Regions from separate parts of the Streptomyces sp. NPDC012827 genome, predicted to be linked through region 2. Evidence: predicted binding sites of a transcription regulator. Region 2 holds the regulator's gene; each other region holds the start of a gene.
What was found. The regulator HrcA, encoded in region 2, represses chaperone genes, less so after heat shock. The targets are predictions, from matches to a motif close to TTNGCACTCNGNNNNNCNGAGTGCNAA.
Positions count from the first base shown of each region.

Region 1 (9,797 bases), on a different contig from region 2:
GCGCCGGCGGCTTCACCGACAGGTCGGCGGGAACGTTCGCCGAGGCCTGGTAGGCGAGGAAGGCGACCGCGGCGACGGCAGCCGCGGTGAGCCCGGCCACGAATCCCGAGCTGCTCCTTGCCACCGTGCCCACCTCTCCGTACGTACGTTTCGAAGGGTGACGGTAGCAGCAGGGCGGCCGGGGGGCGGGGCGCCGTGCCCGGCGTCCGGGAGCCGTAGGCTGTTCGCGTGCTGTTGCTCGCCATGGATACCGCCACCCCCGCCGTCACCGTCGCCCTCCACGACGGCGCGACCGTCGTCGCGCAGTCGGGTCAGGTCGACGCCCGCCGCCACGGGGAGCTGTTGCTGCCCGCCGTCGACCGGGTCCTGGACGAGGCCGGACTGAAGCTCGACGCGGTCACCGGGATCGTGGTCGGCGTCGGCCCCGGCCCGTACACCGGGCTGCGCGTCGGGCTCGTCACCGCCGCCACCTTCTCCTCCGTGCTCGGGGTGCCCGTGCACGGCCTGTGCACCCTGGACGGCCTCGCGTACGCCTCCGGGATCGAGGAGCCCTTCGCGGTCGCCACGGACGCCCGCCGCAAGGAGGTGTACTGGGCGCGGTACGAGAACTTCCGTACCCGTGTCACCGACGCCTCCGTCGACCGGCCGGCCGACATCGCGGAGTCCCTCGCCGGGCTCCCCGTCGTCGGCGCGGGCGCCCGCCTCTACCCCGAGGCCTTCCCCGACGCGCGCGACCCCGAGCACCAGTCGGCCGCCGCGCTGGCCGCGCTCGCCGCGGAGAAGCTGGCCGCCGGCGGTGACGGGTTCCTCGACCCGCTGCCGATGTACCTCCGCCGCCCCGACGCGCAGGTGCCGAAGAACTACAAGGTGGTCACCCCCAAGTGAGCACCCCCGCCCAGGCCGTGCTGCGCGAGATGCGCTGGTGGGACATCGAGCCGGTGCTGGCGCTGGAAGCCGAGCTGTTCCCCGAGGACGCCTGGTCGGAGGGGATGTTCTGGTCCGAGCTCGCGCACGCCCGCGGGCCCGGCGCCACCCGCCGGTACGTGGTCGCCGAGGACCAGGACGGCCGGATCGTCGGCTACGCGGGGCTGGCCGCGGCCGGCGGCCTCGGGGACGTGCAGACCATCGCCGTCGCCCGCGACCAGTGGGGTACGGGACTCGGCGCCCGGCTCCTCACCGACCTGCTCCAGCACGCCACCGCCTTCGAGTGCGACGAGGTCCTCCTCGAGGTGCGCGTGGACAACACAAGGGCCCAGAAGCTGTACGAGCGCTTCGGCTTCGAGCCCATCGGCTTCCGGCGCGGCTACTACCAGCCCGGAAACGTGGACGCGCTCGTGATGCGACTGACCGTTCAAGGAACAGAGACTGATTCTGATGGCTGCTGACGAACCGCTCGTACTCGGCATCGAGACCTCCTGCGACGAGACCGGTGTCGGCATCGTGCGCGGGACGACCCTCCTCGCCGACGCCGTCGCGTCGAGCGTCGACACCCACGCCCGCTTCGGCGGCGTCGTCCCCGAGATCGCCTCCCGCGCGCACCTGGAGGCGATGGTCCCGACGATCGAGCGCGCGCTGAAGACGGCGGGGATCTCCGCCCGGGACCTCGACGGCATCGCCGTCACCGCCGGCCCGGGCCTGGCGGGCGCGCTGCTCGTCGGCGTCTCCGCCGCCAAGGCGTACGCCTACGCCCTCGGCAAGCCGCTCTACGGCGTCAACCACCTGGCCTCGCACATCTGCGTCGACCAGCTGGAGCACGGCAAGCTGCCCGAGCCGACGATGGCCCTGCTGGTCTCCGGCGGGCACTCCTCGCTGCTGCTGTCCTCCGACATCACCTCCGACGTGCGGCCGATGGGCGCCACGATCGACGACGCCGCGGGTGAGGCCTTCGACAAGATCGCCCGCGTCCTCGACCTCGGCTTCCCGGGCGGGCCGGTCATCGACCGGCTCGCGAAGGAGGGCGACCCGGCGGCCATCGCGTTCCCGCGCGGTCTGACGGGCGCCAAGGACCCGGCGTACGACTTCTCCTTCTCCGGTCTCAAGACCGCCGTGGCCCGCTGGATCGAGGCCAAGCGGGCGGCCGGCGAGGAGGTGCCGGTGCGGGACGTGGCCGCGTCCTTCCAGGAGGCCGTGGTGGACGTGCTCACCCGCAAGGCCGTCCGGGCCTGCAAGGACGAGGGCGTCGACCACCTCATGATCGGCGGCGGCGTCGCCGCGAACTCGCGCCTGCGGGCCCTGGCCGAGGAGCGCTGCGAGCGGGCCGGCATCCGGCTCCGCGTGCCCCGGCCCGGCCTGTGCACCGACAACGGGGCCATGGTCGCCGCCCTCGGCGCGGAGATGGTCGCCCGCAACCGGGCCGCCTCCGACCTCGAACTGTCGGCGGACTCCTCGCTGCCGGTGACCGACCCGCACGTGCCGGGCCACTCCCACTCCCACGATCACGTGCACGAGGTCAGCAAGGAGAACCTCTACTCATGAGGGTCGCCCTGATGTGGGAGGCGCGGGCCGCACAGGGCCGGGGGGCCGAGCTCCTGGAGTGGGCGCGGTCGCAGGTCCTGGCGTACGACCCGGAGCGCCGGGAGACCTTCCGCGCCCCCCAGGACCGGGTCCTCGTCCTCACCTGGTGGGAGGCCGACACCCTCGACGCCGAGCTGCCGGAGCTGCCGGAACCGGACCCGGACCTCATCACCCGTCCGGTCCACCGCTGGCGCTTCGAGGCGGTCGAATAGGCGAACCGGCGCCCGTCTCCGCGCGGCTCCCGGAAAAACTTCCGGCGGGGTGTCGATGCGGGCCGGGCCCGTTCGACGTAGGAGTGGACGGCGGGGAGAGGCCCCGCCACCGCACCACCCCGAGGAGTCGTCATGCCCCGCTTCCTGTCCCTCGTCCGCATCGAGGAGAACACCATCGACATGGAGAGCGCCGACCCCGGCTTCGAGCAGCGGATGGGCGCGCTGTTCGAGGAGATCACCAAGGCCGGCGTCATGCTGGACACGGCCGGCCTCCGGCCCACCGCCGAGTCCACCCGCCTCACCTGGTCGGACGGGAAGGTGTCGTACACCGACGGCCCCTTCACCGAGACCAAGGAGGTCATCGGCGGTTACGCGATGATGCAGTGCAAGGACATGGCCGAGGCGCTCGAGTGGGGGAAGCGCTTCCTCGCGGTGCACCCGCCGCAGTGGAAGGTCGGCCTGGAGGTGCGCGAGGTGGAGGAGCAGCCCGAGGGCTGAACCGCCGCGGGGCGCCCGGGGCCCCGGTCCCGGCCCGTTGTCGGTGGGCCGTGCTGTCATGGAGGACGTGACGGAACACGCGGCGCGGCCCCCGGCCCGCCCCTCGGTGCGGGACACCCTCGACACGGTCTTCCGCCTGGAGTCGGCGCGGATCGTCGCCACGGCGGCCCGCGTCCTCGGGGACCTCGGCCTCGCCGAGGAGATCGCCCAGGACGTGCTCCTCGCCGCCCTGGAGCAGTGGCCCGCGACCGGCGTCCCGGACCGGCCGGGCGCCTGGCTGACCGCCGCCGCCAGGAACCGGGCCGTGGACCTGGTGCGGCGGCGCGAGACGTACGCGCGCAAGCTCGCCGAGGTGGGCCGGACGCTCGGCACGGAGACGTACGACCCCGAGCCGTCCGGCCCCGGCGACATCGACGACGACGTCCTGCGGCTCGTCTTCACCGCCTGCCACCCGGTGCTCCCCGCCGCCGCCCGCGCGGCGCTCACCCTCCGGCTCGTCGGCGGACTCCGCACGGACGAGATCGCCCGGGCCTTCCTGGTGCCGGAGGCGACGGTGGCCCAGCGGATCGTGCGGGCGAAGCGGACCCTGGCGAAGGCGGGCGTACGGTTCGAGGTGCCGTACGGCGAGGAGCGGGCCGCGCGGCTCGGCCCGGTCCTGGAGGTCGTCTACCTGATCTTCAACGAGGGGTACGCGGCCACCGCGGGCGACGACCTGCTGCGGCCGGGCCTGTGCGAGGACGCGCTGCGGCTCGCCCGGGGCCTGGCCGTGCTCATGCCCGGCGAGAGCGAGGTCCACGGGCTCGCCGCCCTGCTGGAGCTCCAGTCCTCCCGCGCCCCGGCCAGGACCGGGCCGGGCGGGCGGCCGGTCCTCCTCGCCGACCAGGACCGGCGGCGCTGGAACCGGCTGCTGGTGCGGCGCGGCTTCGAGGCGCTCGCGCGGGCCGGCGACGGCCGCTCCTACGGTCCGTACGCCCTCCAGGCCGCCATCGCCGCCTGCCACGCGCGGGCGGGCTCGTACGAGGAGACGGACTGGCGGACGATCGCCGGGCTCTACGGGCGGCTCGCCGCCCTGGCGCCCTCTCCGGTCGTGGAACTCAACCGGGCGGTCGCCGTCTCGATGACCGAGGGCCCCGCCGCGGCGCTGACGCTGGTCGACGCCCTCGCCGCCGAACCGGCCCTGGCGGGCTACCACCTGCTGCCGAGCGTGCGCGGGGACCTGCTGGCCCGGCTCGGCCGGCACGCGGAGGCCCGGGAGGCGTTCGAGCGGGCCGCCTCCCTCACCCGTAACGAGAGCGAGCGCTCCCTGCTGCGCGCCCGGGCCGCCGCCCTCCCCGTCCCCGGGGCTCCGGGGGGCGCGCACTAAGGTTTTTGGCATGTCCCCGCGTGTTCCGCTGCCGCCGCCACCCCCGCCCGCCGAGATCCGCAGCTGGCCCGACCGGGAGGCGCGGCTCGTCGACCGGGCGCTGGCCATGGACGAGCTCGGCCGGCGGCTGCTCGGCGGAGGGCGGCTCGCGCTGTTCCTGCTCTGGTTCGTGCTGCTCGAGTTCGGCTGGTCCCTCGTCGGGCTCCTGCTCATCGCCCTGGGCCACGACCAGGACGTCCTCACGATCATGATCATGCTGTTCGCCGCGGTCCTCGGCCTCGGCGTCATGGGCCCGGCCCTGTGGATGACCGTGCGCGGTGTGCGCCAGGACCGGACGGTCCGGGTCCGCCTCGCCCAGTGGGCGGCCCTCGACCGCCACGGGCCCACGGACGCCCGGCTGCGCGCCCCGGTCCTGAGCCTGGCCTGGCTGCTGCTCTCCTGCGCGCTGTGCGCGGGCGGCCTGTGGGTGGCCTTCGCCGTCCCGGCCGGGGCCACCCGGGAGGACGGCGGCTACGGCCTCATCGCCTACGGGATGGGCGCCTCCCTGATCCTGTGGATCACCGGCCTCATCGGCCTGACGAAGATCGTGGGCCACTACCGCATGGCGAACCGCCTCACCGGCCCGAACCGCTTCACCGGCCCGAACCACGTGACCGCCAGCAGCCGCGTCAGCGGCCCGGGCCGCCCGCGGGCCGGCCGATCAGCATCGTCGGAGCCCCCGCGACCCGAGTGAGCAGCACGGTGGCCGCGTTCGGGCCCTTGGGCTTCACCTTCCGCCGGATCTCCTCCGGTTCGACCGCCGAGCCGCGCTTCTTCACGGTCAGCGTGCCGACCTCCCGCTCCCGCAGCAGGGCCTTCAACTTCTTCAGGTTGAAGGGGAGTGCGTCGGTGATCTCGTACGCGGCGGCGTACGGGGTCGGGACGAGCGCGTCGGCCGTCACGTAGGCGATGGTCGCGTCGATCAGCCCGCCGCCCACCTCCGCCGCCACCTCGGCGACGAGGTGGGCGCGGATGACGGCGCCGTCGGGCTCGTACAGGTAGCGGCCGACGGGCCGGACCTCCGGGTCGGGCAGGCCCCGGCCGGTGAGGCTCACCCCGGAGGGCAGCAGCGTGGCGCGGCGGGCACCCGGTTCCGTGCCGAACCAGAGCACGGCCTCCTTCACGTCCCCGCCGTCCGAGATCCACTCCGCCTCGGCCTCCTCGGGCACCGTCTCGTGCGGGATGCCGGGCGCGATCTTCAGCGCCGCGTGCGGGGCCGTGCGGGCCGCCCGGACCGCCCAGGAGAGCGGCGGGGAGTACGCCTCGGGGTCGAAGATCCGGCCCCGGCCGCCGCGCCGCGCCGGGTCGACGAAGACCGCGTCGTACCCGGTGGTGTCGATCTCGGTGACATCGGCGCAGCGCACCTCGATCAGGTCCGCGAGGCCGAGCGCCTCGGCGTTGGCGCGGGCGGTCGCGGCGGTGACGGGATCGCGGTCGACGGCGAGGACGGAGATCCCGGCGCGGGCGAGGGCGATCGCGTCGCCGCCGATCCCGGAGCAGAGGTCGGCGACGCTGCCGACGCCGAGGGCCCGCAGCCGGGCGGCCCGGTGGGCGCCGACGGAGGCGCGGGTGGACTGCTCGACGCCGTTGGCCGTGAAGTACATCCGGTACGCGTCATCGGCGCCGAACTTCGCCACCGCCCGCTGCCGCAGCCGGGCCTGCCCGAGGGCCGCCGTGACCAGGTCGGCGGGGTGGTCGCGGCGCAGCCGGGAGGCGACGGCGAGTTCCCGGGCGGGGTCGTAGTCGCGCAGGGCGGCGAGGAGCGTCCGCCCTTCGGGGGTGAGCAGGGCGGTGAGGGCGGCGAGGTCGTTCACCCGCCCATTGTGGTGCCTCGCGTGTCGTGCGTCGGGTGTGGGCCGCCCGGGGGACCGTGGGGGAGGTACGGCGGTGTCGCGGCCGGGAGGGGCCCGCGCGCTGACAGGATGCGGCGCGATACACCTCGTACGACAAAAGGAAAAGATGATGGCAAAGGGTGGGTCGTCCTCCCGTCGGGTCTTCGCCGCGCTCCTCGTCGCCGCCCTCACCTCCACGGCCGCCTGCTCCGACTCCGGGGCCGGGCCGGAAGCCGGCGCCGGCGGTGCGCCCGCTCCCGCCGCCGGACAGGAGGCGGCGGCGAAGGCACGGCCCCTGACCGCCTCCGCCGCGCTCAACGAGCACCTCAGGAAGGTCCGCGAACAGCGCGCGGCCCGCGTCCTCGCCGCCCGGAAGTGGGGGCTGAAGCAGACCCCGCTCGAAGCCCCCGCCCCGCCCGCGAAGAAGCCGGTGATCACCACCCGCAAGGGCTTCGAGACCGACGGAACCGGCCTGCCGCCCGTCTTCACCACCGTGCCCACCAAGGAGAAGATCGTCTTCCTGACGATCGACGACGGCGCGGAGAAGGACCCCGAGCTGATCCGGATGATGACCGAGCTCGACATCCCCTACAGCGCCTTCCTCAGCGACTACGTCGTCAAGGACGACTACGGCTACTTCGCGAAGATGCAGCGCTCGCAGGCGCGCGGGGTCGCCCTGCACAACCACACCCTCAACCACCGCTACATGCCGGCCCTCTCCTACGAGCGGCAGAAGCGCGAGATCTGCGGCATGCAGGACGTCATCGAGAAGCGGTACGGCACCCGGCCCCCGCTGTTCCGCCCGCCGTACGGCAACTACAACGAGGACACCCTGCGCGCCGCCAAGGCCTGCGGGGTCAGGGCCGTGCCGCTCTGGGCCTCCGAGGCCTTCCCCGACCGCATGGAGTGGCGCGAGTGGGACCGCGACCTGCACCCCGGCGACATCGTGCTCACCCACTTCCGGGGGAAGGGCGACTGGAAGGGCAGCATGCCGGACATGATCCGCAGGGTGATGAACGTGATCACGGCGAAGGGGTACGCGGTCGCCAAGCTGGAGGACTACGTATGACCCGGGCCCGCTCCCGCCTCACGGGCCTCTCGCTCGCCGCCCTCCTCGGCCTCACGGGCTGTGCCCCGGCGGTCGACCCGATCGAGCGGCTGGGGCGGAAAGCGGCGCAGCGGGTGGCGGCGGCGGAGCCGGCGGCGGGTGTTCCGGACCCCCGCGCGATGCGCCACATGGCGTGGAATTGGCACTCCGCTTGACCGAGTGCTAATCGCGGTCATAGTCTCGCCTCTGGCACTCCCCACCGGAGAGTGCCAAAGAAGCGACGGGCAGGTCCGGCACCCGCGACGACGGATCCACCTGGTCGCCACACTCAGACAGTTAACCCCGCGAGATCTCCGAAGGGGGAGGTCGGATCGTGACGACCGTCAGCTCCAAGGTTGCCATCAAGCCGCTCGAGGACCGCATCGTGGTCCAGCCGCTCGACGCCGAGCAGACCACGGCCTCTGGCCTGGTCATCCCGGACACCGCGAAGGAGAAGCCCCAGGAGGGTGCCGTCCTCGCCGTGGGCCCGGGCCGTTTCGAGAACGGCGAGCGCCTTCCGCTCGACGTGAAGGTCGGCGACGTCGTGCTCTACAGCAAGTACGGCGGCACCGAGGTCAAGTACAACGGTGACGAGTACCTCGTCCTCTCGGCCCGCGACGTGCTCGCGATCATCGAGAAGTAAGCCGAAGTACCTTCCGAGGCACCTGAAAAAGATGCTGTGAGCTGCGCCCCGAGGCCCCGTTCCGGGGCCCGGGGCGCCGCTCGTTCCACCCGATTTCCGAGAGGGCTGAATCGCTCCCATGGCGAAGATCCTGAAGTTCGACGAGGACGCCCGTCGCGCCCTTGAGCGCGGCGTCAACAAGCTTGCCGACACGGTGAAGGTGACGATCGGCCCGAAGGGTCGCAACGTCGTCATCGACAAGAAGTTCGGCGCCCCCACCATCACCAACGACGGTGTCACGATCGCCCGCGAGGTCGAGATCGAGGACCCGTACGAGAACCTCGGCGCCCAGCTGGTGAAGGAGGTGGCGACCAAGACCAACGACATCGCGGGTGACGGCACCACCACCGCCACCGTCCTCGCCCAGGCGCTCGTCCGCGAGGGCCTGCGCAACGTCGCCGCCGGCGCCTCCCCGGCCGCCCTGAAGAAGGGCATCGACGCCGCCGTCAAGGCCGTCTCCGACGAGCTCCTCGCGACCGCCCGTCCGATCGACGACAAGTCGGACATCGCCGCCGTCGCCGCGCTCTCCGCGCAGGACCAGCAGGTCGGCGAGCTCATCGCCGAGGCGATGGACAAGGTCGGCAAGGACGGTGTCATCACCGTCGAGGAGTCCAACACCTTCGGCCTGGAGCTCGACTTCACCGAGGGCATGGCCTTCGACAAGGGCTACCTGTCCCCGTACATGGTGACCGACCAGGAGCGCATGGAGGCCGTCCTCGACGACCCCTACATCCTGATCAACCAGGGCAAGATCTCGTCCATCCAGGACCTGCTGCCGCTGCTGGAGAAGGTCATCCAGGCCGGCTCCTCCAAGCCGCTGCTGATCATCGCCGAGGACGTCGAGGGCGAGGCGCTCTCCACCCTCGTCGTCAACAAGATCCGTGGCACCTTCAACGCCGTCGCCGTCAAGGCGCCCGGCTTCGGTGACCGCCGCAAGGCGATGCTCCAGGACATGGCCACCCTCACCGGTGCCACCGTCATCGCCGAGGAGGTCGGCCTCAAGCTCGACCAGGCCGGCCTGGACGTGCTCGGCACCGCCCGCCGCGTGACCGTCACCAAGGACGACACCACCATCGTCGACGGTGGCGGCAAGTCCGAGGACGTCGCGGGCCGCGTCGCCCAGATCAAGGCCGAGATCGAGACCACGGACTCCGACTGGGACCGCGAGAAGCTCCAGGAGCGCCTCGCGAAGCTGGCCGGCGGCGTGTGCGTGATCAAGGTCGGCGCCGCCACCGAGGTGGAGCTGAAGGAGAAGAAGCACCGTCTGGAGGACGCCATCTCCGCGACCCGCGCCGCGGTCGAGGAGGGCATCGTCTCCGGTGGTGGCTCCGCTCTGGTCCACGCCGTCAAGGTCCTCGAGGGCAACCTCGGCAAGGAGGGTGACGAGGCCACCGGTGTCGCCGTCGTCCGCCGCGCCGCCGTCGAGCCGCTGCGCTGGATCGCCGAGAACGCCGGCCTCGAGGGCTACGTCATCACCTCGAAGGTGTCGGAGCTCGACAAGGGCCAGGGCTTCAACGCCGCGACCGGCGAGTACGGCGACCTGATCAAGGCCGGCGTCATCGACCCGGTC
Region 1 is NZ_JBIBBY010000004.1:160,882-170,678, reverse strand. Features, by position in the region: gene ACFY60_RS10115 (hypothetical protein) at 1-100, opposite strand, end outside; gene tsaB (tRNA (adenosine(37)-N6)-threonylcarbamoyltransferase complex dimerization subunit type 1 TsaB) at 229-885, shown strand; gene rimI (ribosomal protein S18-alanine N-acetyltransferase) at 915-1,385, shown strand; gene tsaD (tRNA (adenosine(37)-N6)-threonylcarbamoyltransferase complex transferase subunit TsaD) at 1,375-2,475, shown strand; gene ACFY60_RS10095 (hypothetical protein) at 2,472-2,726, shown strand; gene ACFY60_RS10090 (YciI family protein) at 2,859-3,224, shown strand; gene ACFY60_RS10085 (RNA polymerase sigma factor) at 3,283-4,587, shown strand; gene ACFY60_RS10080 (hypothetical protein) at 4,598-5,320, shown strand; gene ACFY60_RS10075 (methyltransferase domain-containing protein) at 5,256-6,440, opposite strand; gene ACFY60_RS10070 (polysaccharide deacetylase family protein) at 6,589-7,527, shown strand; gene ACFY60_RS10065 (hypothetical protein) at 7,524-7,721, shown strand; gene groES (co-chaperone GroES) at 7,880-8,188, shown strand; gene groL (chaperonin GroEL) at 8,307-9,797, shown strand, end outside.
Region 1: a site for HrcA is predicted at 7,753-7,779, ahead of groES (co-chaperone GroES). Genes of this name have one in related genera too.

Region 2 (9,797 bases):
CGACCGCCTCGGCGCCGGTGGAGCCGGTACGGAGCGGGGCCGAACCGATCGCGGCGGCGACGAAGCCGGCGAGGGCGACCCAGCGGGCGCCGGCGGCGGTGTTCCAGGCCATCGCCTCCAGGTTGTAGCGGGCCTTGCGGTCCTGGAGGTCGAGCGCGGCGGAGGCGACGAAGCCCTCGGCGGCCTGCGTCCAGGCCCCGCGCCGGAACCAGCGGCGCCGCAGCCGCAGCAGGGACAGGTTGTTGTGCGCCTCGCTGCTCTGCGGGTTGAGCCGCAGGGCCGTCTCGTACGCGCGCTGCGCGGTGGCGTGGTCGCCCCGGCGCTGGGCGGTCAGGCCGACCAGGAAATGGGCCGCGTCCTCCTCGGGGGCGAGGGTGACCGCCGCCCGCGCCGCCTCGTAGGCGGTGGCGAGCCGGGCCCGGTCACGGGTGCGTTCGCCGGTCTCGGCTAGCGCGGTGCCGAGCGCGTAGTGGCTGCCCCAGTACTGCGGGGCCAGCGCCACCGCCTGCTGGGCGGCGGCCTCGGCCTCCGCGTACCGCCGCAGGGCGAGCAGGATCTGGGTCCGCATCAGCCAGCCCATGAGCAGCTCCGGCCGGGCGGCGAGCGCCCGGTCGACGGCGGTCAGGGCGGCGGGGTGCTCCTCGGCCCGGTGGTGGCAGCGGGCGAGCAGGACGAGGGCCTCGGCGTCCTCCGGGTCGGAGGCGAGGTGCTGGGCGGCGAGGGCGCCGGCCTGCGCGAACCGCCCCGCCTCGTACAGCGCCTCGGCGCGGTCGAGGGCGGTGGGCGCGCCGGGGGCGTGGGGGGTGCCGGGCGTGGTCACAGCTTGCGCTTCCGCTTGAGGTAGGCGAGCAGGTCGTCGTAGAGACCGCCCTCGTTGGCGAACATGGCGACGTTCTTGGCCGCGGCGAACCACGGTTCGGTGGACGGGCGGAGCTGCTTGGCGGCGGCCAGCAGGTCCTTGGTGGTGATGAGCCGTACGGAGCCGGTGCGGGCGGAGTCGAGGAGCGCGGCCTCGGCGGCCGTCTCGCAGACGTGGGCGAGGTCGGCGCCGGAGAAGTCCTCGGTGACCTTGACGAGTTTGCCGAGGTCGACGGATTCGATCGGGCGTTCACGCAGGTGGTAGCGGAGGATCGCCTCGCGTGCGGCGGCGTCCGGCGGCAGCACCAGCAGCGTGCGGTCGAGGCGGCCGGGGCGGCGCAGCGCGATGTCCACGTCCCACGGCACGTTGGTGGCGGCCAGCACGAAGACCCCCTCGTTGCCGGCGCCGCTCGCGATGCCGTCGAGCTCGGTGAGGAGCTGGTTGACGACGTTGCGCAGGCCGCTGTGGTGGGTGCGGGAGCGCTTGGCGCCGAGCGCGTCGAGCTCGTCGAGGAAGACGACGCAGGGCGCCTGGCGGCGGGCGGTCTCGAAGATGTCGTGGATGTTCTTCTCGGAGGCGCCGATCCACATGTCGAGGACGTCGGAGAGCGAGACGGTGAGGAAGTTGGCGCCGAGTTCGCCGGCGACCGCGCGGGCGATGAAGGTCTTTCCGCAGCCGGGCGGGCCGTAGAGGAGGAGGCCGCCGCGGAGCGACTTGCCGTAGAGGCGGCGGAGTTCGGGGTTGCGCATGGGGGCGAGGAAGGCGGCCTCCAGGCGCTCCTTGACCTCGCTCATGCCGCCGACGTCGGCGAGGCGTACGGCGCCGGGCGCGTCGACGTCCCAGGCGGCGGCGTCCCCGGCGGTGCCGTCGCCGTCGGCGGCCTGCGGGTCCTCCAGGAAGCGCGGGCCCACCAGGTCCTGGACCTGCTGCTCGGCGGCGGCCCAGTCGAAGGCGGGCGGCTCCTCGGGCGTCGCGGGGGCGGGGGGTTCCGTCTCGCTCCGCTCGTTCGGCGGCGGTACGGGGGCCGGGGCCTGGGGGGCGGGCGGCGCGGGGGCCGGGGGTGCGGGAGGTGCCGGCGGGGCCGGGGGCATGCCCATCGCCCGGATCATCAGGGCGCGGGCGTCCGCGTCGCCGGGCACGTGCTGAAGGGCCGCGGCCGCCTCCGCGACGGCCTCGTCGTTCCGCCCCTCGGAGAGGAGGAGTTCGGCGAAATGGAGGCGCAGGGGCACGTCACCGGGCGCGCCGGCGACGGCGGCGCGGAGACTGCGGATCAGGGGGGACTCGTCGGCCATGCGGGTCAGCCTAGAAAAGGCGCCCGGGAGCCCGTCCACCGGGTTCCGCCCGCGTAGGCTGCGGCGGATGGGACGCGCACGCGTACGCCGGCTGACGGTGGACGGACAGGTCTGGCTGTGGAACGTCGGGCACACGCACCCGGACTGCCGGACGTATCTGACCCTGCGCCGGGTGGAGGCCCGGCACAGCGCGCTGCGGCTGGTCTTCCGGGACGGGCCCGGCCGGATCGTGGCCGGGTTCCCGATGGGCGCCGGTGAGGTGGCCGCCGTGGACGGCGGTCACCTCAACCTCCACGAACCGGGCGTGGTGCGCCGCTTCCTGGACCTGGCCGCCGCCCGCGGTCTCCTGCCCGTCGCGCACGGGGCGCGGGAGGTGGACGGCTGGCCGCTGTTCGACGCCCTCACGGGGGCCGGGAGGGGCTGAGGCGGCCGGGGCCCGCGCGCGGTTACGCGTACTGGGCGATCTGGATCAGGTTGCCGCAGGTGTCGTCGAGGACGGCCGTGGTGACCGGGCCCATCTCCGTGGGGTCCTGGGTGAAGCGGACGCCGAGCGCGCGCAGCCGCTCGAACTCGGCCCGTACGTCGTCCACGGCGAAGGAGGTCACCGGGATGCCGTCCTTGGCGAGCGCCGTCTGATACGGCTTCGCGGCGGGGTGGGCGTCCGGCTCCAGGACGAGTTCGGTGCCGTCGGGGTCCTCGGGCGAGACGACGGTCAGCCAGCGGTGCTCGCCGAGCGGCACCTCATGCTTCTTCACGAAGCCGAGGACGTCGGTGTAGAAGCGCAGGGCCTTGTCCTGGTCGTCGACGAAAACACTGGTCAGGTGGATCCTCATGGGGTGTCCTCCGGCGCGTCGGGCCTGAGCCATGGGGTCACGATGCGCTCGAGCGGTGCGGCGTTCAGGTCGTGGAACTTGTAGCGGCCCTCGCGCCGGGTGCGGATGAGGTCCGCGGCTTCCAGGACGGCGAGGTGCTGGCTGATCGCCTGCCGGGACAGGCCGAGGCCGTGCCGGGTCGAGAGCCGGGCGCATATCTCGAACAGGGACTGGCCGTCCCGGTCCGCCAGCTCGTCGAGGATGCGCCGGCGGGTGGGGTCGGCCAGTGCCTTGAAGACGTCTTCGGCCATACCCTCAACATAGGCAAGTGTTCACTTGCATGACAAGCCGGCGGGCGGTCCGCCGAGGCCCCCCACCCGGACGGTGGTCAGCTCCAGCGGCCGGTCCTGCCCAGCACCAGGGCCGTCGCCGCCGTCCCCGCCGTGGAGGTGCGCAGCACGCTGCGGCCCAGCCGGTACGGCTTGGCGCCCGCCGCCTCGAAGACGGCCAGCTCCTCCGGGGACACCCCGCCCTCGGGGCCGACGACCAGCACGATCGACCCCTTCGCGGGCAGCTCGGCGGTGGCGAGCGCCTCGCTCGGGTGGTCACGGTCCTCGTGCAGGACGCCCGCGAAGTCGGCCCCGGCGAGGAGCGCGGCCACCTGCTTGGTGGTCATCGGTCCCGCCACCTCGGGGAAGCGGGTGCGGCGCGACTGCTTGCCCGCCTCGCGCGCGGTGGAACGCCACTTGCCGAGCGCCTTCTCGCCCCGGTCGCCCTTCCACTGGGTGATGCAGCGGGAGGCGGCCCAGGGGACGATCGCGTCCACCCCCGTCTCGGTCATGGTCTCGACGGCCAGCTCGCCCCGGTCGCCCTTGGGCAGGGCCTGGACGACGGTGACGCGCGGCTCCTCCTCCGGGTCCTCGCGTACCGGCGAGAGCTCCACGGTCAGCCGGTCCTTGCCCTCCGCCGCGAGGACCAGGCCCTCGGCCCAGCGGCCCCGCCCGTCCGTCAGGACCACGCCCTCCCCGGCGCGCAGCCGCTTCACGGAGACCGCGTGCCGGCCCTCGGGCCCGTCCAGGACGAACTGCCGGGTGTCGGGGAGGGTGTCGACGACGAAGACGGGGGCTGTCATGGGGAGCTCCTGGGAACGTGGGCGCCGGCGAGGCCGGTGAGTGCGGTGTCGAGTTCGGCGGCGAGGACCTCCACCAGGTCCCCGGCGGGCAGCTCGCGGGCGAGCCGGTGGCCCTGTCCGGCCCACAGGGCCATGCCCTGGGCGTCCCCCGCGGTCGCGGCGGCCTTGCGCAGCGGGGCGGTCAGGTGGTGGACCTCGGGGTAGGCGGCGGGGGCGTACGGCCCGTGCTCGCGGACGAAGCGGTTCACGAGCCCGCGCGCCGGGCGCCCCGAGAAGGCCCGGGTGAGTTCGGTGCGGTGGAACAGCGGGTCGGTCAGGGCCCGCTTGTGCAGCGGGTGGGCGCCGGACTCGGGGCAGACGAGGAAGGCGGTGCCGAGCTGCGCGGCGACGGCGCCGGCGGCGAGGGCGGCCGCGATCTGCGCGCCGCGCATGATGCCGCCCGCGGCGATCATCGGCAGCCCGACGGCCTCGCGGACCAGGGTGAGGAGGGTGAGCAGCCCGGTGCCGGACGGGCCCTCGCCGGCCGGGTCGTCGCGGTACGTGCCCTGGTGGCCGCCCGCCTCGACGCCCTGGACGCAGACGGCGTCGGCGCCCGCGCGCTCGGCGGCGAGGGCCTCGTCGGCGGAGGTGACGGTGACGACCGTGTACGTACCGGCCCGCGCGAAGGCCTGGAGCGTCTCGGGCGCGGGGCAGCCGAAGGTGAAGGAGACGACGGGGACCGGGTCCTCCAGGAGGATGGCCAGCTTGGCGTCGTAGAAGTCGTCGCCGCTGTCGTCGGCGTCGCCGAGCGCCGTGTCGTACCAGGTGGCCTCGCCGGCCAGCTGGTGCCGGTAGAGCCCGACGGCGGCCGGGTCACCGGGCCGGCCGGTCTGCGGCATGAAGACGTTCACGCCGAAGGGCCGCGAGGTCAGCGCGCGGACCCGTTTGATCTCCTGGTAGAGCCCGCCGGCGGTCTTGTAGCCGCCGGCGAGGAAACCGAGCGCCCCGGCTTCGCAGACGGCCCCGACGAGCTCGGGACAGGAGGCGCCACCCGCCATGGGGGCCTGCACGATCGGGACCCGGGAGAGATCGTTCAGTGCGGTGGTGGACATACGGGCATCGTGTCATGCCCCGGGCGCCCCACCGGAAAAGGGCGAGGCGGCAGCGAGGTGCCGCCCGGCCGCGCGGACGGGCGCGCGCCGCCGCCGTGCGCCGGACCGTACGGGAAAGGGGCGGCGCACCGCGCCGCCCCTTCGACCGTACGGGTCAGCGCCCGTTGAACGCGTCCTTCAGCCGGGAGAACAGTCCCTGCTGGCCCGGCTGGAACTGGCCGGTCGGCCTCTCCTCGCCGCGCAGCTTCGCCAGTTCCCGCAGCAGCCGCTCCTGCTCCGCGTCGAGCTTGCTCGGCGTCTGCACCTCGACGTGGACGATGAGGTCGCCGCGCCCGTTGCCGCGCAGGTGCGTGACGCCCCGGCCGTGCAGCGGGATCGACTGGCCGGACTGCGTGCCGGGCCGGATGTCGACCTCCTCCACCCCGTCCAGGGTCTGCAGCGGCACCTTCGTGCCGAGCGCACCCGCCGTCATCGGGATCGTCACCGTGCAGTGCAGGTCGTCCCCGCGCCGCTGGAACGTCTCGTGCGGGGTCTCGTGGATCTCGACGTACAGGTCGCCGGCGGGGCCGCCGCCGGGGCCGACCTCGCCCTCGCCCGCGAGCTGGATGCGGGTGCCGTTGTCGACACCGGCCGGGATCTTGACCGTGAGCGTGCGGCGGGAGCGGACCCGGCCGTCGCCCGCGCACTCGGGGCACGGGGTCGGGACGACGGTGCCGAAGCCCTGGCACTGCGGGCAGGGCCGCGAGGTCATGACCTGGCCGAGGAAGGACCGGGTGACCTGGGAGACCTCACCGCGGCCGCGGCACATGTCACAGGTCTGCGCGGAGGTGCCGGGGGCCGCGCCCTCGCCCGAGCAGGTGGTGCAGACGACGGCCGTGTCGACCTGGATGTCCTTCGTGGTGCCGAAGGCCGCCTCGTTGAGGTCGATCTCCAGGCGGATCATGGCGTCCTGGCCGCGACGGGTCCGCGAACGCGGCCCGCGCTGCGAGGCCGTGCCGAAGAACGCGTCCATGATGTCGGAGAAGTTGCCGAAGCCCCCGGCCCCGAAGCCGCCCGCGCCGCCTCCGCCGGAGGAGGACAGCGGGTCGCCGCCCAGGTCGTAGACCTGCTTCTTCTGCGGATCCGAGAGGACCTCGTAGGCCGCGTTGATCTCCTTGAACCGCTCCTGCGTCTTCGGGTCCGGATTCACGTCCGGGTGAAGCTCGCGGGCCAGGCGGCGGAAGGCCTTCTTGATCTCGTCCTGGGACGCGTCTCGGCGCACGCCGAGTACGGCGTAATAGTCCGTGGCCACTTACGACTCCGCCAGGATCTGTCCGACGTAACGTGCCACTGCGCGTACCGCTCCCATCGTTCCGGGGTAGTCCATGCGGGTCGGTCCGACCACGCCGAGCTTGGCGACTGCTTCGCCGCCCGAACCGTAGCCGACCGAGACGACGGACGTGGAGTTCAGTCCTTCATGGGCGTTCTCATGCCCGATACGTACGGTCATGCCCGATTCCTTGGCCTCGCCGAGCAGCTTGAGGAGCACGACCTGCTCCTCGAGCGCCTCCAGGACGGGCCTGATCGTCAGGGGGAAGTCATGGCCGAAGCGGGTGAGATTGGCGGTGCCGCCGATCATCAGCCGCTCCTCCTGCTCCTCCACGAGCGTTTCGAGGAGGGTGGCGAGCACGGTCGAGACCGTGGCCCGGTCCTCCGACTCCTCGAAGGACTCGGGGAGGTCCTGCACCAGCTGCGGCACGTCGGCGAACCGGCGGCCGACGACCCGGCTGTTGAGCCGGGCCCGCAGGTCGGCGAGGGAGGTCTCGCCGAAGGGGGCGGGGCAGTCGATCACCCGCTGCTCGACCCGGCCGGTGTCCGTGATCAGGACCAGCATCAGGCGGGCCGGGGCCAGCGAGAGCAGTTCCACGTGCCGCACGGTCGAACGGGTCAGCGAGGGGTACTGGACGACGGCGACCTGACGGGTGAGCTGCGCGAGCAGCCGCACCGTACGGCCCACGACGTCGTCCAGGTCGACCGCGCCGTCCAGGAAGTTGTGGATGGCGCGCCGCTCCGGGGTGGACAGCGGTTTGACGCCGGCCAGCCGGTCGACGAAGAGGCGGTAGCCCTTGTCGGTGGGGATGCGCCCGGCGCTGGTGTGCGGCTGGGCGATGTAGCCCTCCTCCTCCAGCACCGCCATGTCGTTGCGCACGGTGGCGGGCGAGACGCCGAGCTTGTGGCGTTCGGTGAGCGCCTTGGAGCCGACGGGCTCCTCCGTGCCGACATAGTCCTGGACGATGGCGCGGAGCACCTCGAGTCTGCGTTCGCTGAGCATGCGCACACCTCCAGCTGTGGTCGTTCCGGTTGCTCCGCATTTGGCACTCGCCCTGTTCGAGTGCCAGGAATCCCCGGCCAGTGTACGGCCGGGCCGGTCGCTCCTGGCAAGGAGGCCGAACCGCTAGCGTCTCGGTATGGACGCTTCGGAGATCGACTGGACGGCGCGGGGATGGGAGCGGCTCGCCGACGGTGTGGGCCGGCGGCGGCTGCCGGGATGGGACGCCACGGTGGGCCTGGTGGTGGGAGAGCTGGGCGTGCTGCTGTACGACACGGGCGCCTCGCTCGCCGAGGGCGCGGCGCTGCGCGCCGACGCGCGGGCGCTGACGGGCGGCCGGGACGTGACGCACATCGCACTCAGTCATCCCCATTTCGACCATGTGCTCGGCACGGCGGCCTTCCCCGGGGCCGAGGTCTTCGGGGCCGTCGGCTCGGACCGCCTGCTGGCGGGCGAGCGGGCGGCGCGGGAGATGCGCGGGGACGCGGTACGGCACGGTCTCGACGCGCGGGCGGCTCAGGAGGCGGCCGGGGCCCTGGTGGCCCCGGGGCACCTGGTGTCCGGCGAGTGGACGCTCGACCTGGGCGGGCGCCAGGTGCTCCTGGCCAACGTGGGGCCCGGCCACACGGGCCACGACCTGGCCCTGTTCGTGCCGGGCGAGCGCGAGACCGTGTTCTGCGGCGACCTGGTGGAGGAGTCCGGCGAGCCGCAGGCCGGCCCGGACGCGATCCCCTCCCGCTGGCCGGACGCCCTGGACCGGCTGCTCGCGCTCGGCGGCGAGGACGCGCTGTACGTGCCCGGGCACGGGGCGGTGGTGGACGCCGCCTTCGTCCGACGCCAGCGCGCGGAACTGGCACGGCGCTTCTCCGTCGCCTAACGTCCGGTCAATGCGCAGCTACAACCCGGATCTGACGCCCCCGTGGAAGAAGCAGGCCCCGGTGCCCGAGGTGCCGGCCGAACGCGACCTGGTCGTCGAGGAGGTCACGACCGGCTTCTGCGGGGCGGTGATCCGCTGCGAGGCCGGCACGGTCACGCTGGAGGACCGGTTCGGCAAGCACCGGGTCTTCCCGCTGGAGCCGCGCGGCTTCCTCCTGGAGGGGAAGGCCGTCACCCTGGTCAGGCCCCCGGCCGCCGCCCCGTCCCGGCCCGCCCGCACCGCCTCCGGCTCGATCGCGGTCCCCGGCGCGCGGGCCCGGGTGGCCCGCGCGGGCCGCATCTACGTGGAGGGCCGGCACGACGCCGAGCTGGTCGAGCGGGTCTGGGGCGACGACCTGCGGATCGAGGGCGTCGTGGTGGAGTACCTGGAGGGCGTCGACGACCTCCCGGAGATCGTCGACGCGTTCGGGCCCGGCCCGGACGCCCGCCTCGGCGTACTGGTCGACCACCTCGTGCCCGGCTCCAAGGAGGCCCGCATCGCGGCCCGGGTGACCTCGCCGCACGTGCTGGTGGTCGGCCACCCGTACATCGACGTCTGGGAGGCCGTGAAGCCCTCCTCGGTCGGGATCCCCGCGTGGCCGGCGGTCCCGCGCGGCCAGGACTGGAAGACGGGCGTCTGCCGCGCCCTCGGCTGGCCCGCCGACAACACCGGCGCCGCCTGGCGCCACATCCTCTCCAAGGTCCACTCCTACAAGGACCTGGAGCCGGCGCTCCTGGGCCGCGTGGAGGAGCTGATCGACTTCGTGACGGCGCCGTAGCGGGGCGGCGGCGGGCGCCTCGCGCCCGCACGGAGCAGGGGCACGCGCCCGGCCGGCGCGGGCCCGCGCGAACGGGGCGCGCCGCGTCAGTCCACCAGGTCCCGGACCACCGCGTCCGCGAGGAGCCGCCCGCGCAGCGTCAGCACCGCCCGCCCCGCCCCGTACGCCCCGTCCTCCAGGAGTCCGTCCGCGAGGGCCTTCCGCGAGGCGGCCAGGCCGGCGGGCTTCAGCAGGTCCAGCGGGCAGCCCTCCCGGAGCCGCAGCTCCAGCAGGACGCGCTCGACGCGCCGGTCCTCGTCCGACAGGACCTCGCGCCCGGCGCCCGGTGACTTCCCGGCGCCCAGGGCCGCCGCGTACGCCCCGGGGTGCTTCACGTTCCACCACCGCACCCCGCCGACGTGCGAGTGGGCGCCCGGCCCGGCGCCCCACCAGTCGGCGCCGCGCCAGTAGAGCTCGTTGTGGAGGCAGCGCCCGGCGTCGGAAGTGGCCCAGTTGGAGACCTCGTACCAGGAGTATCCGGCCCGGGAGAGCACGTCCTCGGCGATGAGGTAGCGGTCGGCGTGCACGTCGTCGTCGGTCATGGGCACCTCGCCGCGCCGGATGCGGCGC
Region 2 is NZ_JBIBBY010000003.1:168,369-178,165, forward strand. Features, by position in the region: gene ACFY60_RS07345 (tetratricopeptide repeat protein) at 1-820, opposite strand, end outside; gene ACFY60_RS07350 (ATP-binding protein) at 817-2,151, opposite strand; gene ACFY60_RS07355 (hypothetical protein) at 2,219-2,575, shown strand; gene ACFY60_RS07360 (VOC family protein) at 2,598-2,984, opposite strand; gene ACFY60_RS07365 (ArsR/SmtB family transcription factor) at 2,981-3,274, opposite strand; gene ACFY60_RS07370 (16S rRNA (uracil(1498)-N(3))-methyltransferase) at 3,352-4,095, opposite strand; gene ACFY60_RS07375 (nitronate monooxygenase) at 4,092-5,186, opposite strand; gene dnaJ (molecular chaperone DnaJ) at 5,341-6,477, opposite strand; gene hrcA (heat-inducible transcriptional repressor HrcA) at 6,478-7,497, opposite strand; gene ACFY60_RS07390 (MBL fold metallo-hydrolase) at 7,634-8,371, shown strand; gene ACFY60_RS07395 (DUF3097 domain-containing protein) at 8,382-9,188, shown strand; gene hemW (radical SAM family heme chaperone HemW) at 9,275-9,797, opposite strand, start outside.

Region 3 (9,797 bases), on a different contig from region 2:
CGCCGGTCCGCCGCCACCAGGGCGGCCCCCTCCGCCGCCTCTCCGCTCTCCCCGCGCGCCAGGCAGGTCACCTCGTGACCCCGCTCCAGCGCCTGCCGCGACAACTCGCGGCCCACCCATGCCGTACCGCCCAGAACCAGAATGTCCATGCGGTCAGTGGACCACCCCAACTCCCCTTTTCCGCACGGCGTTCGCCGTCGGCGGAGCCCGCGCGGACGGCGGGAAACCGTCCCCGGCGGCGCCCGGGAAGGCCGTTTCCCGGGTCGGGAAGGGGCTCCGGAAGCCTTTCGCCCGGGCCGGTGGCCTGCCCCGTCGGCGGCCGGCTCCGCGCCCCGCCCAGAGGCCGTAAAGCAGCTCCACGCCACGTCGCCGCACCCGCTGTGACCTGGGCTTTCTCCCCTTCACGCCCTAGGCTGGCGGGACACGGAGGGGAGATCCAGATGGTGGAGACGGACCGCGGTATCCGTACGGTCGAGGACGTCATGGCCCTGCTCGACGGGCTGTTCGCGCCCGGCGCCGACCGGTGGTCGCGGGGCGGTGCCGGATGGTGGGACGGGTTCTACGCCGACCGCGAAAGGCCGGTGCCGTTCTTCGTCGCGAAGCCGGACGAGAACCTGGTGTCGTACGTGGAACGGGGGCTGCTCCCGGAAGGCGGCGCGGGTGTCCGGCGGGCGCTCGACCTCGGCTGCGGGCCGGGCCGGAACGCCCTGTACCTGGCCTCGCTCGGCTACGCGGTGGACGCGGTGGACCTGTCCCCCACGGCGATCGACTGGGCGCGGGACCGGGCCAGGGAGGCGGGCCTCGCCGACCGGATCCGGTTCGTGTGCGGGGACGCCTTCACCGCCCCGGAGCTGGGCGCCGACGGCCCGTACGACCTCGTGTACGACTCCGGCTGTTTCCACCACCTGCCGCCGCACCGCCGCGTCACGCACCTGGCGCTCCTCGACCGCGTCCTCGCCCCGGGCGGCCACTTCGCCCTGACCGCCTTCGCGGCCGGCGAGGGCGGCATGGGCTCGGAACTGCCGGACGCCGCGTTCTACCGCACGGGCACCCTGGAGGGCGGCCTGGCCTACACCGACACGTCCCTCCGCGCGATCTTCTCCCCGATGACGGCGACGGAACTCCGCCGCATGCGCCACCAGCCCCCGGCCTCCCCCCACTTCGGCGAACCGTTCCTGTGGACGGCCCTCTTCCACCGCCCCTGAGAACGGCGGGAACGCCCGAGGGCGGCACCCCCGGTGGGGGTGCCGCCCTCGGCGTCGTGCGTGAAGAACCGCTGAGCCGTGGCTCAGAAGTCCATGTCACCGCCCGGCATGCCGCCGCCGGCCGGCGCGGCGGCCTTCTCCGGCTTGTCGGCGATGACGGCCTCGGTGGTGAGGAACAGCGCCGCGATGGAGGACGCGTTCTGCAGAGCGGAGCGCGTGACCTTCGCGGGGTCGATGATGCCCTCGGCGATCATGTCGACGTACTCACCGGTCGCGGCGTTCAGGCCGTGGCCGACGGGCAGGTTGCGCACCTTCTCGACGATGACGCCGCCCTCGAGACCACCGTTGACGGCGATCTGCTTCAGCGGGGCCTCCAGGGCCAGCTTGACGATGTTGGCACCGGTGGCCTCGTCGCCCTCCAGCTCCAGCTTCTCGAAGACGCTCGACGCCTGCAGCAGGGCCACGCCACCACCGGCGACGATGCCCTCCTCGACGGCCGCCTTCGCGTTGCGAACGGCGTCCTCGATGCGGTGCTTGCGCTCCTTGAGCTCGACCTCGGTCGCGGCACCGGCCTTGATGACGGCCACGCCGCCGGCCAGCTTCGCGAGGCGCTCCTGGAGCTTCTCGCGGTCGTAGTCCGAGTCGCTGTTCTCGATCTCGGCGCGGATCTGGTTCACGCGACCGGCGACCTGCTCGCTGTCACCGGCACCGTCGACGATGGTGGTCTCGTCCTTGGTGATGACGACCTTGCGGGCGCGGCCCAGCAGGTCGAGGCCCGCGTTCTCCAGCTTGAGGCCGACCTCCTCGGAGATGACCGTGCCGCCGGTGAGGATGGCGATGTCGTTCAGCATCGCCTTGCGGCGGTCACCGAAGCCCGGAGCCTTGACGGCGACGGACTTGAAGGTGCCGCGGATCTTGTTGACGACCAGGGTCGACAGGGCCTCGCCCTCGACGTCCTCGGCGATGATCAGCAGCGGCTTGCCCGACTGCATGACCTTCTCCAGGAGCGGGAGCAGGTCCTTCACGGAGGAGATCTTGGAGTTGACGATCAGGAGGTACGGGTCCTCGAGCGAGGCCTCCATGCGCTCCATGTCCGTGGCGAAGTACGCCGAGATGTAGCCCTTGTCGAAGCGCATACCCTCGGTGAGCTCCAGCTCCAGACCGAAGGTCTGGGACTCCTCGACGGTGATGACGCCTTCCTTGCCGACCTTGTCCATGGCCTCGGCGATGAGCTCGCCGATCTGGGTGTCGGCGGCGGAGATGGAGGCGGTGGAGGCGATCTGCTCCTTCGTCTCGACCTCCTTCGCCTGGTCGAGCAGGGCGCCGGAGACGGCCTCGACGGCCTTCTCGATGCCGCGCTTGAGCGCCATCGGGTTGGCGCCGGCGGCGACGTTGCGGAGGCCCTCACGCACGAGCGCCTGGGCGAGGACGGTGGCGGTGGTCGTACCGTCGCCGGCGACGTCGTCCGTCTTCTTGGCGACTTCCTTGACCAGCTCGGCGCCGATCTTCTCGTACGGGTCCTCGAGCTCGATCTCCTTGGCGATGGAGACACCATCGTTGGTGATCGTGGGGGCGCCCCACTTCTTCTCGAGGACGACGTTGCGGCCCTTCGGCCCAAGGGTGACCTTGACGGCGTCAGCGAGCTGGTTCATGCCGCGCTCGAGACCGCGCCGGGCCTCCTCGTCGAACGCGATGATCTTGGCCATGTGAAGTGGTCCTCCCGGACATGGGGTGGATAACGCTCCAGGACCGCGCCGACGCCCGCGACGGACGGCCTCCGCGCTCCGTGTGGTTCCTTGCCCCACCCGGCCGGCGACCTCGCCATGCTCGATCCTCGTAGCACTCTCACCTTCCGAGTGCTAACGCCAATGATTAGCACTCGCCCTAGGAGAGTGCAAGCGCCTCTCGGTTTTCGGGCCGTCCGCGCGAGGCGCGCCCGGCGCCCCGTGGAAGGGTTCGCGCCACCTCCCGGCGCACGGAACCGGCCCGTCCCGCGCCGTACGGAACCTCCCCGCGCACGCGCGAGGGGCCCGCATCCCTCGGGATGCGGGCCCCTCGACGGCGTTGCGTCGGTGGCCGATCGCGCCGCGCTCAGACGGCGAGCTTGACCATGTCCGCCTGCGGGCCCTTCTGGCCCTGCGAGATCTCGAACTCGACCCGCTGGCCCTCTTCGAGGGTGCGGTAGCCATCCATCTGGATCGCGCTGTAGTGGACGAAAACATCCGCACCACCGTCGACCGCGATGAAGCCGTAGCCCTTCTCCGCGTTGAACCACTTGACGGTGCCCTGAGCCATGCCTAACTCCCCTATTACTGGCCCTTGCGCGGGACCGCACTTCGCGGACCCGGGTCAGACCCTGCGCCGGAACGCGTCGACCGCGGCTGAATGTATCTGCCCAACTGCCCTCTGCAACAGGCCATTCGAGCGAGAATTCTGGGCGCGACGGAAAGGTGAATTCGTCCGAATCTTGTGAATTCCGGGGCAAGTCGGGCCCGGCAAAGCACGCAGAAGGTACAGAACGTGCGTGCACTTTGGCTGCTTCTTGTCGCGCGGGGACGCATTCTCATATGCGTCCGGCATGAGCAGCGGAGGGGGCTTCCCCAACTCTACCGCGCTCAACCATGCAGAATTGCCCCCTCCGCTTTATGGAGCGGAAGGGGCAATTCGAGAGAGAAGGGGGAGAAGAGGAAGCAGGGGAGGGAGAGGTTCAGCAGCCGCCGGCCACGGCGGGGATGATCGAGACGCCGGCGCCGTCGGGCGTCGCCGTCTCCAGGCCCTGCTCGAAGCGCACGTCGTCGTCGTTCACGTACACGTTGACGAAGCGGCGCAGCTTGCCCTGGTCGTCCAGGACGCGGGCGGCGATGCCCGTGTGGTTCTTCTCCAGGTCGGCGATGACCTCGGCGAGGGTCGCGCCCTCGGCGGGCACCTCGGCCTGCCCGCCGGTGTAGGTGCGGAGGATGGTGGGGATGCGGACGTTCACGGCCATGTGTTCACGAACCTTTCAGTGGGCCAGGCCGGCGTCGCGGAACGCGTCCAGGCTGGGGCGGATGGTGGCGGTCGCCTGCGAGCTGTCGGCCACGGCGTCCAGGGTCTTGAGCCCGTCACCGGTGTTGAGGACCACGGTGGTGAGCGAGGGGTCGAGGAGACCGGCCTCGACGAGCTTCCTCGTCACACCGACCGTCACACCGCCCGCCGTCTCGGCGAAGATGCCCTCGGTCCGCGCGAGGACCTTGATCGCGTCCACGACCTGCTCGTCGTTCACGTCCTCCACGGCACCGCCGGTGCGGCGCGCGATGTCGAGGACGTACGGGCCGTCGGCGGGATTGCCGATCGCGAGGGACTTGGCGATGGTGTTCGGCTTCTGCGGGCGGACCACGTCGTGGCCGGCCTTGAAGGCGGCGGAGACCGGGGAGCAGCCCTCGGCCTGGGCACCGAAGATCTTGTAGGGCTTGTCCTCGACCAGGCCGAGCTTGATGAGCTCCTGGAGGCCCTTGTCGATCTTCGTCAGCTGCGAGCCGGAGGCGATCGGGACGACCAGCTGGTCCGGGACGACCCAGCCGAGCTGCTCGCAGATCTCGTACGCCAGCGTCTTGGAGCCCTCGCCGTAGTAGGGGCGGAGGTTGACGTTCACGAAGCCCCAGCCCTCGCCGAGCGGGTCGCCGATGAGCTCCGAGCAGAAGCGGTTCACGTCGTCGTAGTTGCCCTCGATGGCGACGAGGTCACCGCCGTACACCCCGGCCATGACGACCTTGCCCTGCTCCAGGTCGTGCGGGATGAACACGCAGGAGCGGAAGCCGGCGCGGGCGGCGGCGGCGCCGACGGCGCCGGCCAGGTTGCCGGTGGAGGAGCAGGAGAGGGTGGTGAAGCCGAAGGCGCGGGCGGCCTCCAGGGCCTGGGCGACGACCCGGTCCTTGAAGGAGTGCGTCGGGTTGCCGGAGTCGTCCTTCACGAACAGCTTGCCGGGCTCGACGCCGATCTCGCGGGCCAGGTTGTCGGCCTTGACCAGCGGGGTCCAGCCGGGATTCAGGTTCGGCTTCTCGGCGACGTCGGCCGGGACGGGCAGGAGCGGGGCGTAGCGCCAGATGTTGGCGGGGCCGGACTCGATCCGCCTGCGCAGCTCCTCGGGGTCGCCGGCGGGGAGCTCGTAGGCCACTTCGAGGGGGCCGAAACAGAGTTCGCAGGCGAAGATCGGGCCGAGGGCGAAGACCTCGCCGCATTCGCGGCAGGAAAGTCCGGAGGCGGGTCCGAGGTCGACGGTGGTGCCGGCGGAGCCGGTGGCGGGTGCGACGGTCTGTACAGCCATGGAGGCGAGGCCCTTTCTCCTCATCTTCCTCATGACGCGTTTCGCCATGAGACGGATTTGGCACCTTCCCTAGCCGGGGACCCCGCTGGCGCGCCGTGGCGCGGACGAGAACCGACTGGAGGGTTGCCGGGGCTTCAACGGGCCGTATCCCTCTGCCCCTCTGGATGAGCGGTATTCGGTTGTGGAACGCGGGCGGCACCCCGACATGCGACGGGCCTTCGCGTTGTTCAAGACTGTAACCGAAGGCATGGACGGTTGAGATGGTCGTCCGAACCGCGAGATGGAGATCACGTGCTGGAAGAGGTGGAGCGCTGGCTGGGCCGGCGGTCCTGGTCCGTGGCCGACCGACCGCTGGAGCGGATTCTCGCCGCCAAGCGCTCGACGACCGTCAGCGTGGTGCTGCCCGCGCTCAACGAGGAGGCGACGGTCGGGGACATCGTCTCCGTGATCCGGCGCGAGCTGATGACCGCGTCGGTGCCGCTCGTGGACGAGCTGGTGGTGATCGACTCCGGTTCCACGGACCGTACGGCGGGGGTGGCGGCGGCGGCCGGGGCCCGGGTGGTCGCGCGGGACGCGATACTCCCCCGGATACCCGCCGTGCCGGGCAAGGGCGAGGTCCTGTGGCGGTCACTGATGGTGACGGGCGGGGATGTGGTGTGCTTCGTGGACGCCGATCTGCGGGACTTCTCGGCGGACTTCGTCACGGGCATCGTGGGTCCGCTGCTCACGGACCCGGACGTGGACCTCGTGAAGGCGATGTACGACCGGCCCCTCGGCGACGCCCCTGGTCAGGGCGGTCGCGTGACGGAACTGGTGGCGCGCCCGCTGCTGAACCTGCACTGGCCGCAGCTGGCCGGCTTCGTCCAGCCGCTGGGCGGTGAGTACGCGGCGCGGCGCTCCCTGCTGGAGCGGCTGCCGTTCCCCGTCGGTTACGGAGTGGAGCTGGCGCTCCTGGTGGACGCGCTGCACCTGGTGGGCCTGGACGCCCTCGCCCAGGTGGACGTGGGCGTCCGCAAGCACCGGCACCAGGACGGTCAGGCGCTCGGCCGGATGGCGGCGGCGATCTACCGGACGGCTCAGCTGCGGCTGTCGCGGGGGCCCCTGACGCGGCCCTGGCTGACCCAGTTCGAGCGGGGGGAGTCGGGCTTCGAGCCCCGGACGTACGCGGTGGACACGGAGGAGCGTCCGCCGATCGCCGGGATCACGGAGTATGCGCGGCGCCGCGTGGCGTAACACCCGGAAATGGTGGGTTTTACCTACATTTCTGTTGTATGCGCTTCAGACAAGCCCCTTGCGGACGGCCGCGCCCCGGAAGGGTGCTCGCGGCCGTCGTCCTGGCCGCGAGCGCGCTCCCGCTCGCGGCGACCGGCCCGGCCACGGCGGACAGCTCCCCACCGGCCCCCGCTCCGGCGGTCACCCCCTCGTCGGCGGACGTGATCGAACCGTTCGGCCGGCGGTACGGGGCCACCCTGTACGGGGACTTCACGACCGCCGGGGCCTCGGTCATGCGGTGCGCCGGCGCCCCCGCCCCGTGCGCGGCGGACGGCCGGGTCCCGCCCGGCGCGAAGCCGCCCGTACGCGAGCGGGTCGACCCGGCGGGCCTCTCGTCCGGCGGGAAAGCCCCCGCGTACGGCTCCGGCACCGCCGGGATCCGGGTGCCGGCCGGCGCCAAGGTGGCGTACGCCCGCCTCTTCTGGGGCGGTCACGACGGCACGTACGAGACGGCGGACGGGCGGGGGCTGCGGCGCTGTGCCGCCTCGGGCGCGGACGCCGTGCCGTCCCCGGGCGAGCCGGCGACGACCGCCCCGCTGCTCCGGGTCGGGACGGGCCGCGCGGCTCCGGTCCCGGTCGACAGCATGGTCACGGACCCCGCGAAGACCCAGGGGCCGCGCTTCTACACCGGCGAGTCCGACGTCACGGCCGCCTTCGCGGGCGTCTCGGGGCCGGGCACGACACCGGTGGCCGTGGGCAACGTCTGGGCGGCGAACGGCGCGGGCTGCGCGGCCGGCTGGTCCCTGACCGTGGTGTACGCCTTCCCCGGGCCCGACGCGAAGGCGGGCCGCGAGCGGCGGGACGTCCGCGTGTACGGCGGGCACGTCCTGCAGCGTCCGGCCTCGCGGGTCACCACGCTCACCGTCGACGGGCTCGCCGGGCTCACCGGGCGCGGCGGTACGGTCCGGGCGGCCGTGACGGCGTTCGGCGGCGTCGCACCGGGGGACCGGTTCCTGGTGGACGGCCGGAGCGCGGCCGCGTCCCGTACGGGCCTCCCGGCCGTCCTGCCGGGGCTCGACGTCGGCACCTTCGAACTGCCCGAGGGCACGGTTGCCCGGGACGCGACCTCGGTGGAGCTGTCCTTCGCCCCGGACGGCGACACGTACGTGCCCGCCGCCCTGGCCCTGTCCGTACCCGCGCCGGACACGGCGGCGACGGGGGCGGCGGGCGCGCCGGCGGCGCGGCCCGGCCCCGCGACGGAGACGGCTCCGGCCCCCGCGACCCCGGCCGCGTCCACGACGCCGGCCCGGAGCGGGACCCCGGCCGCGTCCCCGACGCCGGCCCCGAGCGCGCCCCCGGGGCCGACCCGGACGGCGTACCCGGCCGGGTCCGGGATCGCCCCGGCCCTCCCCGGGGCTCCGGGGCCCGGGGCCCGGGACGTCCCGCCGTCCGCCGGCGGGACGATGGCCTCGACCGGCGGCGACGGTGAACGGCTGTGGCTGCTGGGCGGCCTGGCCCTCGCCCTGGCCGGCACCGGTCTGGTGGCGAAGGCGGCCCTGCGCGGGCGCCGCGACCTCTGAACGGCGCCCCCGGCTCCCGGGGCCCGGCCGTGGCCGGACCGGCCCGTCTCGTATACGCACGTTTGAGCGTTTACGGGACGGGCTAGGTTCGGCACATGGCTTCTGTGCTCGTGGCATCCAACCGGGGACCGGTCTCGTACACACTCGGCGAGGACGGGTCGCTCGACGCCCGCAGGGGCGGCGGCGGCCTGGTCTCGGGCCTGAGCGCCGTCTCCTCGCAGGACAGCCTGTGGGTGTGCGCGGCGCTCGGCGAGGGCGACCGCGAGGCGGTGCGGCGCGGCGTCGCCGAGCCCGGCGTCCGGATGCTGGACATCGACCCGGAGGTGTACGCCGACGCGTACAACGGCATCGCCAACTCGGTGCTGTGGTTCCTCCACCACCACCTGTACGACATCCCGCGCGAGCCCGTCTTCGACGCGGAGTTCCGCCGCCTCTGGGAGGCGTACCGCGCCTACAACCGGGCCTTCGCCGAGGTGCTGGCCGCCGAGGCGGACGAGGACGCGGCCGTCCTGGTGCAGGACTACCACCTGGCCCTGGTCCCGGGCATGCTGCGGGAGCTGCGGCCCGAACTGCGGATCGGACACTTCACGCACACCCCGTGGGCCTCCCCCGCGTACCTGGCGATGCTGCCGGACGACATCGCGGGCGAGCTGGTGTGGGGCATGCTCGGCGCGGACGAGCTGGGCTTCCACACCTGGGAATGGGCGTCCGCGTTCATCAGCGGCGCGCGGCGGGACGACGCGACGGGGACGGCGGAGGGCGTCTGGCCGAGCGGCGACCCCTGGCACGGCGTCGAGCACGTGCGGTACGACATCGGAAAGGGCCGCACCCGGGTCCGGGCCTACCCGCTGGGCGTGGACGCCGGCGAGCTGCGGGCCCTCGCGTACCGCCCCGAGGTGGACGAGCGGCTGGCCCGGCTCCGCGAGGAGGTCGGAGAGGGCCGGAAGACGATCGTCCGGGTGGACCGCACGGAGCTGTCGAAGAACATCCTGCGCGGCCTGCTCGCCTACCGCGAGCTGCTGACCACCCGCCCCGAGTGGCGGGGCCGGGTGGTCCACCTGGCCTCCGCGTACCCCTCCCGGCAGGATCTGGAGTCGTACCGCGCCTACACCGAGTCGGTGGCGCGGCTCGCCGGCGAGATCAACGCCGAGTTCGGCGCGGACGACTGGCAGCCCGTCCTCGTCTCGGTGGAGGACGACTTCACCCGCTCCCTCGCCGCCTACCGGCTCGCGGACGTGGCCCTGGTGAACCCGGTCCGCGACGGCATGAACCTGGTCGCGAAGGAGATACCGGTGGTCTCCGAGTCCGGCTGCGCCCTGGTCCTCTCGACGGGCGCGGGCGCCCACGGCGAGCTGGGCGAGCACGCGCTGACGGTGAACCCGTTCGACGTCTCCCGGACCGCCGAGGCCCTCCACACGGCCCTCTCCATGCCCGACGACGAACGCGCCCGCCGCACCGAACGCCTCGCGGCGGCCGCCACGGCCCTCCCGCCCCAGC
Region 3 is NZ_JBIBBY010000004.1:448,028-457,824, forward strand. Features, by position in the region: gene ACFY60_RS11515 (NAD-dependent epimerase/dehydratase family protein) at 1-149, opposite strand, end outside; gene ACFY60_RS11520 (class I SAM-dependent methyltransferase) at 441-1,205, shown strand; gene groL (chaperonin GroEL) at 1,289-2,911, opposite strand; gene ACFY60_RS11530 (cold-shock protein) at 3,297-3,500, opposite strand; gene ACFY60_RS11535 (MoaD/ThiS family protein) at 3,913-4,191, opposite strand; gene thrC (threonine synthase) at 4,207-5,532, opposite strand; SAM riboswitch class I at 5,526-5,679, opposite strand; gene ACFY60_RS11545 (glucosyl-3-phosphoglycerate synthase) at 5,800-6,741, shown strand; gene ACFY60_RS11550 (hypothetical protein) at 6,825-8,300, shown strand; gene ACFY60_RS11555 (trehalose-6-phosphate synthase) at 8,396-9,797, shown strand, end outside.
Region 3: a site for HrcA is predicted at 3,078-3,104, ahead of groL (chaperonin GroEL). Genes of this name have one in related genera too.